DNA from 3 places in the Bradyrhizobium sp. Unk1 genome. Region 1 is predicted to be linked to each of the others. Evidence: predicted binding sites of a transcription regulator. Region 1 holds the regulator's gene; each other region holds the start of a gene.
What was found. Region 1 encodes PhoB, which activates phosphate uptake and scavenging genes when phosphate is short. Its sites were predicted from a motif close to TGTCATNNANCTGTCAT; they were not measured.

Region 1 (5,928 bases):
GCCCTTCATCACCTCGATCTCGGTCGACGTGTTCAAGACGGTGCCGCCGGTGCTGAAGGAAGCCGCCTACGGCGTCGGCTGCACCACCTGGGAAGTCGTCCGCAGCGTGGTGATCCCCTACACCCGCGTCGGCGTCATCGGCGGCGTCATGCTGGCGCTGGGCCGCGCGCTCGGCGAGACCATGGCCGTGACCTTCATCATCGGCAACTCGTTCCGGATCTCCTCCTCGATCTTCGCCCCGGGCACCACGATCTCGGCGGCGATCGCATCCGAGTTTGCCGAGAGCGACGGCCTGCACCAGTCCGGCCTGATCCTGCTCGGCCTGCTGCTGTTCGTGCTGACATTCTTCGTGCTCGCAGCGGCGAGGTTGATGCTGATGCGGCTGGAAAAGAAGGCGGGGAACTAGCGCCATGAACCCGATCTATTCACGCCGCCGCCGCAAGGACATCGTTGTTCGCGGGCTCTGCATGGGCGCCGCCGCCTTCGGCGTCACCTGGCTTGCGCTGATCCTGATCACGCTGCTCTACAACGGCATCGCCGGTCTGAACCTGGAGCTCTTCGTCGCGGACACGCCGCCTCCGGGCTCGACCGAAGGCGGCCTGCGCAACGCCATCGTCGGCTCGATCATCATGACCGTGCTCGGCGTCGGCATCGGCGCGCCGCTCGGCCTGTTCGCCGGCACCTATCTCGCCGAGTACGGCCGCAACGACCGCCTGACCTCGGTGATCCGCTTCATCAACGACATCCTGCTGTCGGCGCCCTCGATCATCATCGGCCTGTTCATCTACGGCGCGGTGGTGGTGCCGATGCGCGGCTTCTCGGCGATCGCAGGCGCGCTCGCGCTCGCCGTCATCGTCATCCCGGTGGTGCTGCGCACCACCGAGGACATGCTGCTGCTGGTGCCGAACGCGCTGCGCGAGGCGGCGTCCGCGCTCGGGCTGCCGCGCTCGCTGGTGATCAAGCGCATTGCTTATCGTGCCGCCCGATCGGGTCTCATCACCGGCGTGCTGCTCGCGACTGCCCGCGTCGCCGGCGAGACCGCGCCGCTGCTCTTTACCGCGCTGTCGAACCAGTTCTTCAGCCTCGGCCTGAACAAGACGATGGCGAACCTGCCGGTCACCATCAACAACTTCGTGCAGAGCCCCTACGCCTATTGGAAGCAGCTTGCCTGGAGCGGCGCGCTGCTGATCACCCTGACCGTTCTTGCCCTGAATATTGGTGCGCGCATCCTTGGCGCCGAGAGGACCGCAAAATGAGTGAGCTTTCCGTATCGATGAGCGCGGCCGGTGGCCTGCCCCAGGCGCCGGTGCTGCCCGAAGCCCCGGCCAAGGTGACGGTGCGCAACCTCAACTTCTATTATGGCGAGCACCACGCGCTGAAGAACATCAATCTGGCGCTCGGCACCAACCGCGTCACGGCGTTCATCGGTCCGTCGGGCTGCGGCAAGTCCACCCTGCTGCGCATCTTCAACCGGATGTACGACCTCTATCCGGGCCAGCGCGTCACCGGTCAGCTCATGCTCGACCAGACCAACATCCTCGACCCCAAGCTGGACCTCAATCTGCTGCGCGCCCGCGTCGGCATGGTGTTCCAGAAGCCGACGCCGTTCCCGATGACGATCTACGAAAACATCGCCTTCGGCATCCGTCTCTACGAGAAGATCTCGAAGTCCGAGATGGACGACCGCGTCGAGAAGGCGCTGCGCGGCGGCGCGCTGTGGAACGAGGTCAAGGACAAACTCAACGCCTCCGGCCTGTCGCTCTCCGGCGGCCAGCAGCAGCGCCTCTGCATCGCCCGCACGGTCGCGGTGCGGCCCGAGGTGATCCTGTTCGACGAGCCCTGCTCGGCGCTCGACCCGATCTCGACCGCGAAGGTCGAGGAACTGATCCAGGAGCTGTCCGAGAACTACACGATCGCGATCGTCACCCACAACATGCAGCAGGCGGCGCGCGTCTCCGACAAGACCGCCTTCATGTATCTCGGCGAGCTGATCGAGTTCGACGACACCAGCAAGATCTTCACGTCGCCGACCGACCGGCGCACGCAGGATTACATCACCGGCCGGTTCGGCTGAGGAGACGGAACATGGGTTCTGAACATACCGCAAAGGCCTTCGACACCGACCTCCAGGAGCTCACGCGCCTGGTCGCCGAGATGGGCGGCATCGCCGAGCGCATGATCGTCGATTCCGTCGACGCGCTGATCCGCCGTGACGTCGCGCTCGGCCAGCGTGTCGTCACCATCGACGCCGAGCTCGACGCGCTTCAGAAGAAGATCGAGGAGCGCGCCGTGCTCACCATCGCGCGCCGCCAGCCGATGGCGGTGGATCTGCGCGAGATCGTCGGCGCCATGCGCGTCGCGACCGATCTCGAGCGGATCGGCGACCTCGCCAAGAACATGGGCAAGCGCGTCGCGGCGCTGGAGACCGATTTCCATCCGCTCAAGCTGTTCCGCGGCCTGGAGCACATGACCGACCTCGTGCAGCAGCAGGTCAAGTCGGTGCTGGATGCCTATGCCGCGCACGATCTGCCGGCGGCGATGGCGGTGTGGAAGGGCGACGAGGAAGTCGACGCCATCTGCACCTCGCTGTTCCGCGAGCTCCTCACCTACATGATGGAGGATCCGCGCAACATCTCGTTCTGCATCCATCTGATGTTCTGCGCCAAGAACATCGAGCGCATCGGTGACCACGCCACCAACATCGCCGAGACCGTGTTCTACATGATCGAGGGCCAGGCGATCACCGACAAGCGGCCGAAGGGCGACATGACGACCTTCGCCACGACGGTCCCGAACACTTAAGGAGCGACGACACCATGGGCGCACGCATTATGGTGGTTGAGGACGAGGAAGCTCTCACCGAGCTTCTCCGCTACAACCTCGAAGGCGACGGCTATGACGTCGAGACGGTGATGCGCGGCGACGATGCCGACACCCGCCTCAAGGAGCACATCCCCGATTTGATCGTGCTCGACTGGATGCTGCCGGGCCTCTCCGGCATCGAGCTGTGCCGGCGGCTGCGCACCCGGCCCGAGACCAAGCAGCTCCCGATCATCATGCTCACCGCGCGTGGCGAGGAGAGCGAGCGGGTGCGGGGCCTTGCGACCGGCGCCGATGACTACATCGTCAAGCCGTTCTCGGTGCCGGAGCTGCTGGCACGCGTGAAGGGCCTGCTCAGGCGCGCCAGCCCGGAGCGGCTCGCCACGGTGCTCGCCTATGGCGACATCGAGCTCGACCGCGACAAGCGCCGCGTGGCGCGTTCGGGCCGGCCGATCGATCTCGGTCCAACCGAATATCGCCTGCTGGAGTTCTTCCTGGAGCATCCCGGCCGCGTGTTCTCGCGCGAGCAGCTGCTCGACAGCGTCTGGGGCCGTGACATCTACATCGACGAGCGCACCGTCGACGTCCATATCGGCCGCCTGCGCAAGCTGCTCAATCTCGGCCGCGAGCAGGACCCGATCCGCACCGTCCGCGGCGCGGGCTACGCACTGGACGATCGCTTTGCGAAGGCGGAGCAGGCGTAGGGTCCGCCGCAAGCCAGCAAACAAAAAGCGCGCCGGGTGGCGCGCTTTTTTCTTGCTCGATCGTCCCAGCCCTGTGCCGGGACAAGGTTGTCTGGAGCTAACTCAGCGCGGACCCGGCTTCGCCGGCGCGCGACGGCGATCGGCCGCGGGCTGATACGCCACGCGCGAGTGCTGGGCGCAGTAGGGCAGGCCGGAGAGCGCCTTGCCGCCGCAGAAGAAGAAATCCGGGCTCGAGGGATCGCCGACCGGCCAGTGGCAGGTGGCCTCGTTCAGCTCCAGCAGCGACAGCCGCTGGCTCATCGGCACGACGTTGTCGTAGGTGACCGGTTCGGCCTCGACCTCGACCTCGAAGGCCTGCGCCAGCGCGGTGTTGCCGCGCGCGATCGGGCGGGTCACCCGCATCATGTGCTGGGCGGGGCGCGCCTTGCGCGGCCGGGGCGCTGCCGATGAAGGGCTCTTGGCGCGGCCCGACAGGCCGAGCCGGTGCACCTTGCCGATCACGGCATTGCGGGTCACATTCCCGAGTTCAGCGGCGATCTGGCTGGCCGAAAGTCCGGCCTCCCAGAGCTTTTTCAGCTGCTCGACGCGATCATCCGACCAGGTCAAAACGGTCATTGCACCCTTTCCTTCGCCGGCGCCTGCCATCCTGGCGGCCGCACGGCGAATGCCTAAGCTTCGAAAAACCCGTGCCGCCAGAATCCCTTAAGGCTCGCCGGGCGCGCCAGATGCGCCCGAACGCTTACGCCGGTACATGAGGACTTAGAGGATCAGAACTGCTGCACGAGATGTCGTATCTGACAAGCCAAACGCTACAATATGGCGTGACTCACGCGCAAGAGTCCGCCGACTCGCTTCCACATGTTCCGTGGCGGAAATACGCAAAATCGACACCGCAAGACTACGGATTCTGCGTTTCGCGAGGCTTTCCGGGCGGCATTGACACCGGTTTCACCAGGCATAAGATAGTCGTGCGTGCCGCCCTTAAAAGGCGGCACGTTTCGTTTTCCGGGCCGGTCAATGGTGCGTTGCGCAATGCACGCTCACACCGTCCGCAACATTCAAGTGATCGTCATGACTAACAGCGCAGCGCCGCACTTGCTCCCCGTTTTCGCCAGGTCCGACCTCGGTTTCGAGCGCGGCGAAGGCTGCTGGCTGATTGCGACCAACGGCGATCGCTATCTCGATTTCACCTCGGGCGTGGCGGTGAATGCGCTCGGCCATGCTCATCCTGCGTTGGTCAAGGCGTTGCAGGAGCAGGCCACCAAACTCTGGCACATGTCGAACCTGTTCCAGAGCCCGGACGGCGAGAAGCTTGCCGCGCGTCTGTGCAATGAAAGCTTCGCGGACTTCGTGTTCTTCTGCAATTCCGGCGCTGAAGCGCTGGAAGGTGTGATCAAGCTGGTCCGCCATCATCACTTCTCAAAGGGGCATCCGGAACGTTACCGCATCATCACCTTCGAAGGCGCCTTCCACGGCCGCACGCTGGCAACGCTCGCCGCGACCGGTTCGGCAAAATATCTCGAGGGGTTCGGCCCGCCGATGGACGGCTTCGACCAGGTCCCGCATGGTGATATCGAAGCCGTCAAGAAGGCGATCGGTCCGCAGACCGCCGGCATCCTGATTGAGCCGATCCAGGGCGAGGGCGGCGTGCGTTCGGCAACGCCCGCCTTCCTGAGGGCGTTGCGCCAGCTCTGCGACGAGAAGGGTCTGCTGCTCGCGTTCGACGAGGTGCAGACCGGCATGGGCCGCACCGGCGATCTGTTCGCGCATCGCCGCACCGGCGTCACGCCTGACGTGATGTCGCTGGCCAAGGCGCTTGGCGGCGGCTTCCCGATCGGCGCGGTGCTGGCGACCGCGGACGCGGCTGCCGGCATGGGGCCCGGCTCGCACGGCTCGACCTTCGGCGGCAATCCGCTCGCGATCTCGGCTGCCAACGCCGTGCTCGACGTCATGCTCAAGCCCGGCTTCTTCGATCACGTGCAGAAGATGTCGCTGCTGCTCAAGCAGAAGCTCGCCTCCGTGATCGATCGTTATCCTGACATCGTCAGCGAAGTGCGCGGCGAAGGCCTTCTGATCGGCATCAAGGCCGTGGTGCCGTCAGGCGATCTCGGCGCGGCGCTGCGCAACGAGAAATTGCTCACGGTCGGCGCCGGCGACAATGTCGTGCGCTTCCTGCCGCCCTTGATCGTCACCGAAGCCGAAATCGAGGACAGCGTCGGTCGGCTCGAACGCGCCTGCGCCGCGATCTCGTCCAGTCAGACCAAGCGGGCGGCAAGCTGATGAGCAAGTCCCCGAAGCACTTTCTGGATATCAACGAGCTCCCGCTGTCGGAGCTCAAGAGCATGCTCGCGGCCTCCTCCGCCATGAAGGCGAAGCAGAAAGCGCACCAGCCGGTGAAGCCGCT
Region 2 (5,928 bases), on a different contig from region 1:
CGCCCTGGTATTCGGCGACCTCTTCGCCCATCACGAAGACGTCGGCGTCGCGGCGCATCTCTTCGGCCATCGCGTCGCGCAGCGCTTCGCGGATGGTCTGCGTCACCATCTCGGTGCCGGCGGGCACTTCGGGATCGGGTTCGGCGACGGCCGGAGGGGCAGCCGCAGCCTTCGGCGCCGAGATCATCGGCTTGCCTTCGCCGACCGGCGAGCGGGATTCGGCGACTTCCCGCGCGACGCTCGGCGCGGGCGCGGCCGGCGCCTTGGCGAGATCGGCGGCGCTCTCGCCATCGGCGAGGATGGTCGCGATCGGCGTGTTGACGGCAACGTCGGCGGTGCCCTCGGGGATCAGGATCTTGCCGAGCGTACCTTCATCGGTCGCCTCGACCTCCATGGTCGCCTTGTCGGTCTCGATCTCGGCGATGACGTCGCCGGACTTGATGGTCTCGCCCTCTTTCTTCAGCCACTTGGCAAGGTTGCCCTTCTCCATCGTGGGCGACAACGCGGGCATCAGCACTTGAATTGGCATATCGACTCCAAAAGAAAGCTTGCGCGCGTTCAGCGATAAATGTCGGTCCAGAGCTCGGCGGCATCCGGCTCGGGATCATGCTGGGCGAAGTCGGCGGACGCATTGACGATGTCGCGGACCTCGGCGTCGATCGCCTTGAGATCGGCCTCGGTCACCTTGGCCGCGAGCAGTCGGTTGCGCACCTGCTCGATCGGGTCCTGGTCGTGGCGGACTTTTTCGACCTCTTCGCGCGTTCTGTACTTGGCCGGGTCGGACATCGAATGGCCGCGATAGCGGTAGGTCTGCATCTCCAGGATGAAGGGGCCCTTGCCGGCGCGGCACCAGGTCGCCGCCTCCTCGCCCGCGGCCTTCACGGCGCGGACGTCCATGCCGTCGACCTGCATCCCGGGAATGTTGAAGGACGCACCGCGCTTGGAGAAATCCTGTTGCGCCGAAGCGCGCGACACCGAGGTGCCCATGGCGTAGCGGTTGTTCTCGATGACGTAGATCACCGGCAGCTTCCAGAGCTCCGCCATGTTGAAGCTCTCGTAGACCTGGCCCTGGTTGGCCGCGCCGTCGCCGAAATAGGTGACGCTGACATTGTCGTTACCACGATAGTGGTTGGCGAAGGCCAGACCCGTGCCGAGCGAGACCTGGGCGCCGACGATGCCGTGGCCGCCGTAGAAGTGCTTCTCCTTGCTGAACATGTGCATGGAGCCGCCCTTGCCCTTGGAATAGCCGCCGCGCCGGCCGGTGAGCTCGGCCATGACGCCGTTGGCCTCCATGCCGGTGGCAAGCATATGACCGTGATCGCGATAGCCGGTGATGACCTGATCGCCCTGCTTCAGGGCCATCTGCATGCCGACCACCACGGCCTCCTGGCCGATATAGAGGTGGCAGAAGCCGCCGATCGCGCCCATGCCGTAGAGCTGGCCGGCCTTTTCCTCGAACCGCCGGATCAGGAGCATGTCGCGGAGCGCCTTGAGCTCCTGCTCTCTGGTGAATTCCGGGGGCGAACCGCCGTCGGTCTTGTCCTGTGGAGTGCTTGCGGCGGCTTTCTTGGGTGCGGCCATGGGAATTCCGGGTCAGAGAAAACTTCAGCCCTCTCTAACCCAAGTCAAACGCCCTTGGAAAGGACCGCGGCGGCATGGCGCGACTTTCATTATGCCGCACTGCAACGTGACCGAAACTTTGCAAAACCTTTGGCGCCGATCGGGCAACTTTAGCTCACCGGTCAGCAAAGGGAACGTGAGCAGGCAACGCAGAGAAATCGGACGCGGTGTTTTGTATCCGAAATCCCACGCGCGTCCGATTCGCCGTGCCGGCCTTACCAGCCCAACTCGCGCAAATACGTCGCACGGGCGGCAACGCCGGTATGCGTGAAGTCGCTGAAGACCCCATCGACGCCGAGCCGGTAGAATTTGAGATATTCAAGGCTCGGGTCGCCGCGATAGTCGGCGGCGAGATATTTCTTCTCGTTCCGAAACGTGAAGACATGCACGAAAAGACCGAGCTTGTGCGCGTCCGCGACAAGACTGGTCGCGTCCTGCGTCGAAGCCTCCGGCGTCGATCCCTTGTAGGGCGTGCCATCGGCGTTGCCGTCCTTCCACGGCGCGATCTTGAGCGGAACGATATAGGCCTTCCACGGACCGATGCCCTCGGCATAGGTCTTGATCTCGGCAAGCCCATCCGGGGTCAACATCGCATCGTACAAGCGCGCATCGCCCGCAACCGTCCAGTCGAACGGGCGCGAATTCGTGATGTTGTTGAGGAGGACCTTGCCGGTTTTGAAGTCGATTCCGTTGCCGTCGACGAGTTGGACCTGCCGCGTCTGAAGGCCGTGGCTGCGCATATATTTCAGGCTGCCGGGTTCGAAGCTCTGGACCAGGATGGGAGCGTCCTTGGTGTTGAGGCCGTTATCCCTGATGATCTTGATCAGGGCATCCTCGAGCGGACGGCTGCCGGCCACGCCGCAGCCATTGGCGATCGCCTGGGCATTGTTCCAGGTCGGGTTCTTGGTTTCGGGATAGACGAGGATGGACCGCCCGGTCTCCTTGCTCTTGACCTTGGCGATGTCGATAACGTCCTGGAAGCTGATGATCGGGAGCTTGCCGTTGAAGACTTTCGGCCGCTCGTTGGCCGCGTCATAGGTGGTGCCGCCGATCCATTGCTTCAGCTCGGCCATGGTGAAGTCGCTGATCGACCAATCGTTGGTATGATCCTCGCCGTCCACAATCAGCGACTTCAGCACCGATTTGGGATCGGCCGGGTCGCTCAGATCCGTCAGGTAATCGGCAGGCACGCCGGTGGCCGACGGGGCCTTGACGCGCACACCGGGCACGGTGCGCTTGCGGGCGGCGACGGCCGCATTGGTCTTCGCCACCTCGGCAATGTTGGTGTTGTCGCTCAGCCAGGGGTTATGACGCACGACCAGAACGCAATCCTTGGTCAGGTGCAAATCCTCTTCGAGCGCATCGGTCCCGAGCGCCGCGGCGAGGTCGTACGACGCCTCGGTCTCTTCAGGTACCAGGCCCGGCAGGCCGCGATGTCCAAGGACCAGTGGCGCCTTTCCATCGACGGTCAGGAAGGGTTTGGCGCCAGCCGGCGCCGGGCCGGACTGTGCAACTGCCATCGACAAGGGCAGCACCGCCGCGCCGAACAGCATCGCTGCGACACCCATTGTCCGTCCCGAACGACTGTTCCGCATCACCAAGCCTCCGTCTTTGCCCGGCATCGCTTCGAATGCCGCGGGCGCCGAACCGAATACGGTCGGCGCTGTCGTCTTGTCTCAAGACTCTGACAGACGGATGACGACGGAGGGGGCGGCGCAAGGTTGCGCCGCCCTCTCCTGCCCAATCAGATCTTGCCCGATCAGATCTTGCCCGATCAGAAGAAGCCAAGCTTCTTCGGGCTGTAGCTGACCAGGAGATTCTTGGTCTGCTGGTAGTGATCGAGCATCATCTTGTGGGTCTCGCGACCGACGCCCGACTGCTTGTAGCCGCCGAACGCGGCATGCGCCGGATACGCATGGTAACAGTTGGTCCAGACCCGGCCGGCCTGGATGGCCCGGCCGAAGCGGTAGCAGCGGTTGGCATCGCGACTCCAGACGCCGGCTCCCAGGCCATAGAGCGTGTCGTTGGCGATCGCGAGCGCTTCGTCATCAGTCTTGAAGGTCGTGACCGAAACGACGGGACCAAAGATCTCCTCCTGGAAGATTCGCATCTTGTTGTGGCCCTCGAACACCGTCGGCTGGACGTAGAAGCCGCCGGAAAGATCGCCGCCGAGCTCGGCACGACCGCCGCCGGCCAGCACCCTGGCGCCCTCCTGCTTGCCGATGTCGATATAGGAGAGGATCTTGGCGAGCTGCTCGCTAGATGCCTGCGCGCCGATCATGGTGTCGGCCGCACGCGGGTCGCCCTGCTTGATGGCGGCGACGCGCTTCAGCGCTCGCTCCATGAAGCGGTCATAGATATCGGCATGGACCAGCGCCCGGCTCGGACAGGTGCAGACCTCGCCCTGGTTCAGCGCGAACATCACAAAACCTTCGATCGCCTTGTCGAAGAAGTCGTCGTCCTCGGCGGTGACGTCGTTGAAGAAGATGTTCGGCGACTTGCCGCCGAGCTCGAGCGTGACCGGGATCAGGTTCTGGCTGGCATATTGCATGATCAGCCGGCCCGTCGTGGTCTCGCCGGTGAAGGCGATTTTCGCGATCCGCGGGCTGGACGCGAGCGGCTTGCCGGCTTCGAGGCCAAAGCCATTGACGATGTTGAGGACGCCGGGCGGCAGGAGATCGCCGATGATCTCGGCCCAGACCATGATCGAGGCCGGCGTCTGCTCGGCGGGCTTGAGTACGACGCAATTACCGGCGGCGAGCGCCGGCGCGAGCTTCCAGCACGCCATCAGCAGCGGGAAGTTCCAGGGGATGATCTGGCCGACCACGCCGAGCGGTTCGTGGAAATGATAGGCGATGGTGTCGTGGTCGATCTCGCCGATCGAGCCTTCCTGTGCGCGCACCACGCCGGCGAAATAGCGGAAATGATCGATCGCGAGTGGCAGGTCGGCGGCGCGGGTCTCGCGGATCGGCTTGCCGTTGTCCCAGGTCTCGGCAATCGCAAGGCGCTCCAGGTTCTCTTCCATCCGGTCGGCGATCCGGTTCAGGATCGCGGCGCGCTCGGCGACGCTGGTGCGTCCCCAGGCGGCCTTGGCGGCGTGCGCCGCATCGAGGGCGGCCTCGACGTCCTGCGCATCGGAACGCGCGATCTTGCAGACGATCTGGCCGTTCACCGGCGAGGCGTTGTCAAAGTACTTGCCGGAGATCGGCGCGACGAATTTGCCGCCGATGAAATTGTCATAGCGTTCGGCGAAGGGAACTTTTGTGACGCCGAGGAACTCCACCTTGTTCATTGATCACTCCCGATGTTTGCTGTTTGCGCAATTCGTCGCGTGTTCACGACTTGCGCCGACGATGTCGCGGGAGCGTTTTCCTGTCAGCCCGGGCGGGAGCGATGGCCGGGGTAACCTGTCGCAGTTCTGCGACAGTCATGGGCGAGGCGAAGGCTAAATGGAGTGCTCGCGGCATCCACATCGTCAATGCGAAAGCAGCGAAGCAATCCAGACTGTTCCCGCGGAAGGATTCTGGATTGCTTCGCTGCGCTCGCAATGACGAAGGAAGCTCAGTGCTTAACCTCGAACCGCTTCAGCTTCCGGTGCAGCGTGGCGCGACTGACGCCGAGCGCATTTGCCGCGGCCGACACATTGCCGCCGGCCCGCAGCAGCGCCCGTTGCAGCACCGCGCGCTGGCCGCCGGCGAGATGGTCATGCGCGATATCGCCGCCGAGCAGGTCAGCCGCGGGCACCGGCTGCAGCGCCCTGCCCGGCGCAATCCCGAGCCCCACCCGCGCGGAGCGGGTCGCGCCGATCACGAGATCATCCGCATCGACCGCGACGAGCCCGGTCGACTGGCCGTCGGCGCCTTGCGTCAGCACGATGCGGGCATGGGCGAAGGCGCGGCGAAACAGATCAGCCTCGATGCGCCTCGCCGCCTCACCTGCCGCGAGCGCGATCAGATTGGAAAACGCGTCAGTCCGGTCGGCGCGGCAGGAGGAGACATCGAGCACGCCCGCAAAGGCCGCCTCGTGGTCGTAGATCGGAACGGCGGTGCAGCTCAGAAGCGTGTTGCGGGTGAAGAAATGCTGGTCGCGGTCGATCGTCAGCGAGCGCTGCTCGACGACGCAGGTGCCGATGCCGTTTGTGCCTTCATGCTCCTCGCTCCAGAGCGCGCCGGTCCACAGGCCCCAGGATTGGAACGTCGCATCGTCCACCGCTGTGCCGCGGCGGTCGACCGGCACGCCCGCACCGTCGGCGAGCAGCACGCAGCAGCCGCTCGCGCCGACCGCCTGATAGAGCCGGTCCATCGCGCC
Region 3 (5,928 bases), on a different contig from region 1:
GATCAGCGCGTCTTCGGGCCACAGATTTTGGGGTTGAGGCTCTGTGGCAATGGCCCAGCTCGAGGCCGGGCGCTGGATGGTCGGACGCACGATGCTGGGCATCACGTAACCCGTACACAACACCACGCGGTTCGCCTCGATCTCGTGGCCGCCGTCGAGGCCAACGGCGACCTTGGCGCCGGCACTTTCAAAAGCCGTCGCGTTGGCTTGCCGGACAAGGGCCCCCCGTCCGATGGAAATCTTCAGAAGTCCGTGAGTGAGCTCGACAGGATCGGCATCTGCGGCAAGCGGCGACAGGATCGCACCCGCGCGGGCAACCTCAAACCGGCGGAGCAGTGACGCGTGATCGAGAAATACGCCGGGCAGATCGACGCGCGCTCTCAGATCAGACTCCTCTTTCAGGGATTTTCCGCTGTCATCAACTACAAGGTAGAGTGAAAGCCGATCTCTGATGTGGCATGGGATGCGATAGTGGCGCGTCAACGACAACAAGCCCTGGACGGCGCGGAGGCTCGCCGTGTAGCAACGCGCCGCGCGTTCGAATCCGTAGGCCTGGGTAAGCTCGGACAACGGTCGATCGATTTCCCAGAGCAACATCGCGGTGCTTGCGCCGGTACTGCCATGTCCGGGAGTTTCCCGGTCGATGACGACGACCTCGTGCCCGCGACGGGTGAAGCTTTCGGCGATCATAGCGCCGGTGATCCCCGCACCGATAACCAGGACGTCGCATGCGAAGCTTCCGATGACGGGTCGAACGTCTGGTCCGCCGCTCGTGACCCAGGGGGTTACCGAACTCCTGAGGTCACCGTGGTCGATGTCTTCATCGTCGGAAAAGATCGCAAGGCCTCCAACCGGCCGAGTTCAGGCCCGGTGCCAGCTCAACGTGCTCGACGCGCGCAAGGTTCCAGCGGGGAATGGCCTGCCGGCGATTGATCTCTGACCAGGCTTGCTTCGAGCCTCAGCGCTTGACCGCAGCCGATGCCGAGATCGTGGACGCACCAAGGCTCTGCTCCCAGTAACGCTCGATCTGGTCGACCAGGGCGGCCGGCAGCGGCACGTAATTGAGCGTCTCGGCCTGGGCCTTTCCGTTCTCCAGCGACCAGCGCATGAAGTCGATGGTGGCTGCCGATCGTTCCTCGGATTTCGGCGCCTTCGGCATCAGCACGAACGTCGTGGCTGTGATGGGGTAGGCGTCTTCGCCGGGCGCGTTGGTCAGCACGAGATGGAAACCTTTCTCCGCCCTCCAGTCCGCGCTCGAGGCCGCCGCCTGGAACGATGCGGCGTCGGGGACGACGAAATTGCCGGCGCTGTTCTGCACGACGCCGAAGGAAATCTTGTCGAGCCGTTGCAGGGCGTAAGTGTATTCGAGATAGCCGATCGAGCCCGGAACGAGGCTGACGAGCGAGGCGACGCCATCATTGCCCTTGCCGCCGAGACCAAGCGGCCACTCGACCGAGGTGCCTTCGCCCACGCTCGACTTCCACTGCGGGCTGACCTTCGAGAGGTAGTTCGACCAGTTGAACGTCGTGCCGGATCCGTCCGTGCGATGAACCACCGTGATTGCAGTGTTCGGCAGCCTGATGTCGGGGTTGATCGCGCGAATGGCCGGATCGTTCCATGATTTCAGCTTGCCGAGATAGATGTCGGCGAGCATCTGGCCGGTGAAGCGGATCTGGCCGGGCTTGACCCCATCGATATTGACGACCGGCACGACGCCCCCGATCACGATCGGGAATTGCATCATGCCGAGCCTGTCCAGCTCCTTGGGATCGAGCGGCATGTCGCTTGCGCCGAAGTCGACGGCCTCTTTCTTGATCAGGCTGACGCCGATGCTGGAGCCGACCGCTTGATAGCTGACGGTGTTGCCGGTCTTCGTCTTGTATGCGTCGATCCATTTCGCCATCACAGGCGAAACGAAGGTTGAGCCGGCTCCCTTGGTCTCGGCCGCCAGGCTTTCCGTGGCGACGAGCAGAGCGGTGAAGATGATTGGTAGCGCAATATGTTTCTTCATGTGCGCGACGCTAGCAGGCTGGGCACGAAGCCGGTGTGGCCTATGTCACAAGAGTGTAACGGTGCATCCTATTGCCATTTAGCCGAAATTCTATTTTTGCTAAAGGGCCATTGTGTGGCCGAGGCCGGAATGCCCCAGGGCCGGCGCCCGGGTCCTCTTTGCGCCGCGGGCCTCGTCCCGGGGGCGGGACCTGACGCAAAACCGGGCCCACGTGGCCCGCAGGAATGCCAAATCGTACGCTTTAGCGACGGAAGAGCGGCTTTATTCCCGCCTCGGATGCTTTATGGAAGGGCAGGATCAGGTCGCACCCGCCCGGCGGCGGTGCTAGACCCTGATGCAGGAACAATGGGGCCGGGCCGTCTGGCACGCCCGCAAGGATGAAGGATACGCGGCAATGATCGACACGGTTGGCATCATCGGGGCAGGGACCATGGGGAACGGCATCGCGCAGATTTGTGCCGCGGCCGGGCTCTCGGTCGTGATGGTCGACATCTCCGATGCGGCGGTGAACCGCGGGCTGTCGACCGTCGGCGGCAGCCTCGAGCGCCTGGTCAAGAAGGAGAAGATGTCGGCGGCCGATCGCGAGGCGGCTCTCAAGCGCATCACCGGCACCACCGATCGCGCGAAGCTCGCCGATTGCGACCTGGTCATCGAGGCCGCGACCGAGAACGAGGAGCTCAAGGTCAAGATACTGAAGGACCTCTGCGCCACGCTGTCGCCGCGCACGCTGCTCGCGACCAACACCTCCTCGATCTCGATCACGAAGCTTGCCGCCGCAACCGATCGTCCCGATCGCTTCATCGGCATGCACTTCTTCAACCCGGTGCCGGTGATGGCGCTGCTGGAACTCATCCGCGGCTTGCAGACCTCCGACGACACCCACGCCAAGGCGCTGGATTTCGCCAAGCGGGTCGGCAAGGTGGCGATCACGGCCAAGAACAGCCCCGGCTTCGCCGTCAATCGCATCCTGTGCCCGATGATCAACGAGGCGATCTTTGCGCTCCAGGAAGGGATCGCGACCGCCGAGGAGATCGACGCCGGCATGAAGCTCGGCTGCAACCATCCGATCGGGCCGCTGGCGCTCGCCGATCTCGTCGGGCTCGACACCATGCTCTCGGTGATGGAGGTCTTCTATAAGGGCTTCAACGACCCCAAATACCGTCCGGCCCCCTTGCTCAAGGAAATGGTCGATGCCGGCCATCTCGGCCGCAAGACCGGGCAGGGCTTTTACAGCTACGGTACTTAATCACGGAGCCGGGTGCTAAGGACCCGCGGTGCCGTAGGGTGGGCAAAGCGAAGCTTGCCCACCATTGTCGCGATTGGAGAGAGAGGGTGGGCATGGCGCAAGTGCGCCTTTGCCCACCCTACGATTCTGATCAAGGTGCGGGCGCCGGACTCGAAACGCCCGCCGCTCGATCCCGCAATTTGCGCTGCGACAAAGACGCCGCGCGCAATTGGCCCGACAATGTCGAACGGGCGGCCCGCGGGAACAACGGAACGGATAACGAAGGACATGTCGGATCGACTGAAGGCCGAGCGCGAGGCGGCGGCCGCGCGGCGGAACCTGCTGACCCAGGATGCGATCGAGCGCACCGGGATCACCGAGGAGATGATCGGGGAGCTCGTCACCCGCTTCTACGGACGCGTGCGCGAGGATGCGCTGCTGGGGCCGGTCTTTGCGATCGTGCAGAATTGGGACGAGCATCTCGCCAAACTTAGGGATTTCTGGTCGTCGGTCGTGCTGATGAGCGGCCGCTATCATGGTTCGCCGATGCGGGCGCATGTGCCGCTCAGGCTGGTCGGCGATCATTTCGACCGCTGGCTCGATCTGTTCGAACAGACCGCGCGCGAGGTCTGTCCGCCGCCGGCGGCCGCGCTCTTCATCGACAAGGCGCGTCGCATCGCCGACAGTTTTGAGATGGCGTCGGCGACCATCGCCGGCCGCATCGCTGCGCCGCGTCACGTGCTCCGGTCCTGACGACAGCAAGTCTGCCTGCAAAACGTGCAGTTGTATCGCTCCGAGGTTGCGCTGCGCGACCAATAACGCGTTGCACCAATTCCGGCATCATCGGTCTGATCTGCAAAATCATCATGCCGATCGCGCGACGCGACGTTGCAATTGCAAATATGCGCTGGAACGCATTCATTTGCGTTCAACCAAAGCGAGCAAAGACATATTGATGTGCTGCGGCGCCAATTCTCCGCCTTTTTTTCGGCAGAGTTCCAGCGCCTGCTAACGTGCATGTCGCGCGCATCATTCAACACCACTTCCTCATCGTCCTCCGAGAGCACCGCGGAACCTGAAGTCGACGCGGGCATAGAACAGACGCGGCGAACGCTGCTGCTTGGCGCGCTCGCCACGACCGCCTGCCTTGGTTGTTCCACGCAGGCGCGCGCGGGCGAGGATCCGCCAGGCTCCGACGAACGTCCGCAGAAGGGTGATCTCCTCGTCTTCTCCGAAGGCGACCAGGGGGGAAAGCTCATCACCGCGGCCGATCTCCCGGCCGGTGGACCGCCGGTCCATGCGTGGCCGAAGGATCCCAACACATCGGTGGTGCGCAGCGCCTCGCGCCTCAACGAAATCCTGATCGTCAGACTCGATCCCGCCGAGCTCGACGAGAAGACCCGCGCGCGTGCCGTCGACGGCATCCTGGCCTATTCGGCGATCTGCTCGCATGCCGGATGTCCCGTCACCGCCTGGGTCAAGAGCGATGTCGGCGACAAGGATGTGTTCAAGTGCATGTGTCACAACTCCGAATACGATCCCCGCGAGGGCGCGCAGGTCGTGTTCGGCCCGGCGCCGCGGCGTCTCGCCGCCCTGCCGCTCGCGCTGGCTGACGGTTCGCTCAGCGTCGCCGGCAACTTCATCGGAAAGGTAGGTGGCGTGCAGCCAGGATGATGGACGGTGCGGGTTATGCCCGCGTCACGAGAGGCCGCATCCGCCGAGGGGCGGACGACGGGACGAACGACAAGAATTCAAAACAAGAATTCAAACGGATGAAAAAGGGGAACGTCCATGAAAACTTCCATGACCAGGAAGCAATGGTTACTGTCCGGCTTCGTCGCCTTCACGTGTCTTGCCTCGACCGCCGCCGGCGCCGGCCCGATCGAGAATTATTCTCCCGTCACCGCGCAGCGGCTGGAAAATCCGGAACCCAGCAACTGGATGCTCTATCGGCGCACCTATGACGGGCAGGGCTATAGCCCGCTCGACCAGATCAACACCTCGAACGTCAAGAATCTCACGCCGGTCTGGACGTTTGCCACCGGCGTGGTCGAAGGCCACGAGGCGCCGCCGATCGTCAACAACGGCGTGATGTTCGTGGCGACCCCGATGGGCCAGGTGATCGCGCTGAACGCGAAGACCGGCGACGAGTACTGGCGCTACAAGCGGCAGCTCCCCGACGATCTATTCCAATTGCACCCGACCAGCCGCGGTGTCGGCCTCTGGGAGGACAAGCTCTATCTCGCCACCACCGACGACCACGTCGTGGCACTCGACGCCAAGACCGGCAAGGTGGTGTGGGACACCAAGGTCCAGGATTACAAGAAGGGCCAGTACATGACCCTGATGCCGTTGATCATCGACGGCAAGGTCATCGTCGGCGGCTCCGGCGGCGAGTTCGGCGTGCGCGGCTATGTCGCCGCCTACGATGCCAAAGACGGCAAGGAGCTGTGGCGGACCTACACCATTCCGGGCGAAGGCGAGCCCGGTCACGACACCTGGCAGGGCGACGACTGGAAGAACGGCGGCGGCTCGGCCTGGATGACCGGCAATTACGACAAGGACACCAAGACGATCTATTGGGGCGTCGGCAATGCCGCGCCGTGGCCCGGTGAGATGCACCCCGGCGACAATCTCTACACCTCGTCGGTGCTCGCGCTCGATCCCAGCAACGGCAAGATCAAGACCTATC

Region 2: a site for PhoB is predicted at 3,305-3,321, ahead of AC5ZFO_RS11855 (glycerophosphodiester phosphodiesterase family protein). Genes of this name have one in related genera too.
Region 3: a site for PhoB is predicted at 2,055-2,071, ahead of pstS (phosphate ABC transporter substrate-binding protein PstS). Genes of this name have one in related genera too.

What each region holds. Positions count from the first base shown of each region.
Region 1 is NZ_JCAMOP010000037.1:40,391-46,318, forward strand. Features, by position in the region: gene pstC (phosphate ABC transporter permease subunit PstC) at 1-406, shown strand, start outside; gene pstA (phosphate ABC transporter permease PstA) at 411-1,256, shown strand; gene pstB (phosphate ABC transporter ATP-binding protein PstB) at 1,253-2,074, shown strand; gene phoU (phosphate signaling complex protein PhoU) at 2,086-2,802, shown strand; gene phoB (phosphate regulon transcriptional regulator PhoB) at 2,817-3,524, shown strand; gene AC5ZFO_RS35540 (GcrA family cell cycle regulator) at 3,627-4,139, opposite strand; gene AC5ZFO_RS35545 (aspartate aminotransferase family protein) at 4,596-5,804, shown strand; gene argF (ornithine carbamoyltransferase) at 5,804-5,928, shown strand, end outside.
Region 2 is NZ_JCAMOP010000007.1:260,921-266,848, reverse strand. Features, by position in the region: gene AC5ZFO_RS11865 (pyruvate dehydrogenase complex E1 component subunit beta) at 1-529, opposite strand, end outside; gene pdhA (pyruvate dehydrogenase (acetyl-transferring) E1 component subunit alpha) at 559-1,581, opposite strand; gene AC5ZFO_RS11855 (glycerophosphodiester phosphodiesterase family protein) at 1,836-3,215, opposite strand; gene adh (aldehyde dehydrogenase) at 3,395-4,912, opposite strand; gene AC5ZFO_RS11845 (GAF domain-containing protein) at 5,182-5,928, opposite strand, start outside.
Region 3 is NZ_JCAMOP010000009.1:100,718-106,645, reverse strand. Features, by position in the region: gene AC5ZFO_RS13775 (NAD(P)/FAD-dependent oxidoreductase) at 1-744, opposite strand, end outside; gene pstS (phosphate ABC transporter substrate-binding protein PstS) at 959-2,011, opposite strand; gene AC5ZFO_RS13765 (3-hydroxybutyryl-CoA dehydrogenase) at 2,406-3,257, shown strand; gene AC5ZFO_RS13760 (group III truncated hemoglobin) at 3,525-3,989, shown strand; gene AC5ZFO_RS13755 (QcrA and Rieske domain-containing protein) at 4,254-4,910, shown strand; gene AC5ZFO_RS13750 (methanol/ethanol family PQQ-dependent dehydrogenase) at 5,040-5,928, shown strand, end outside.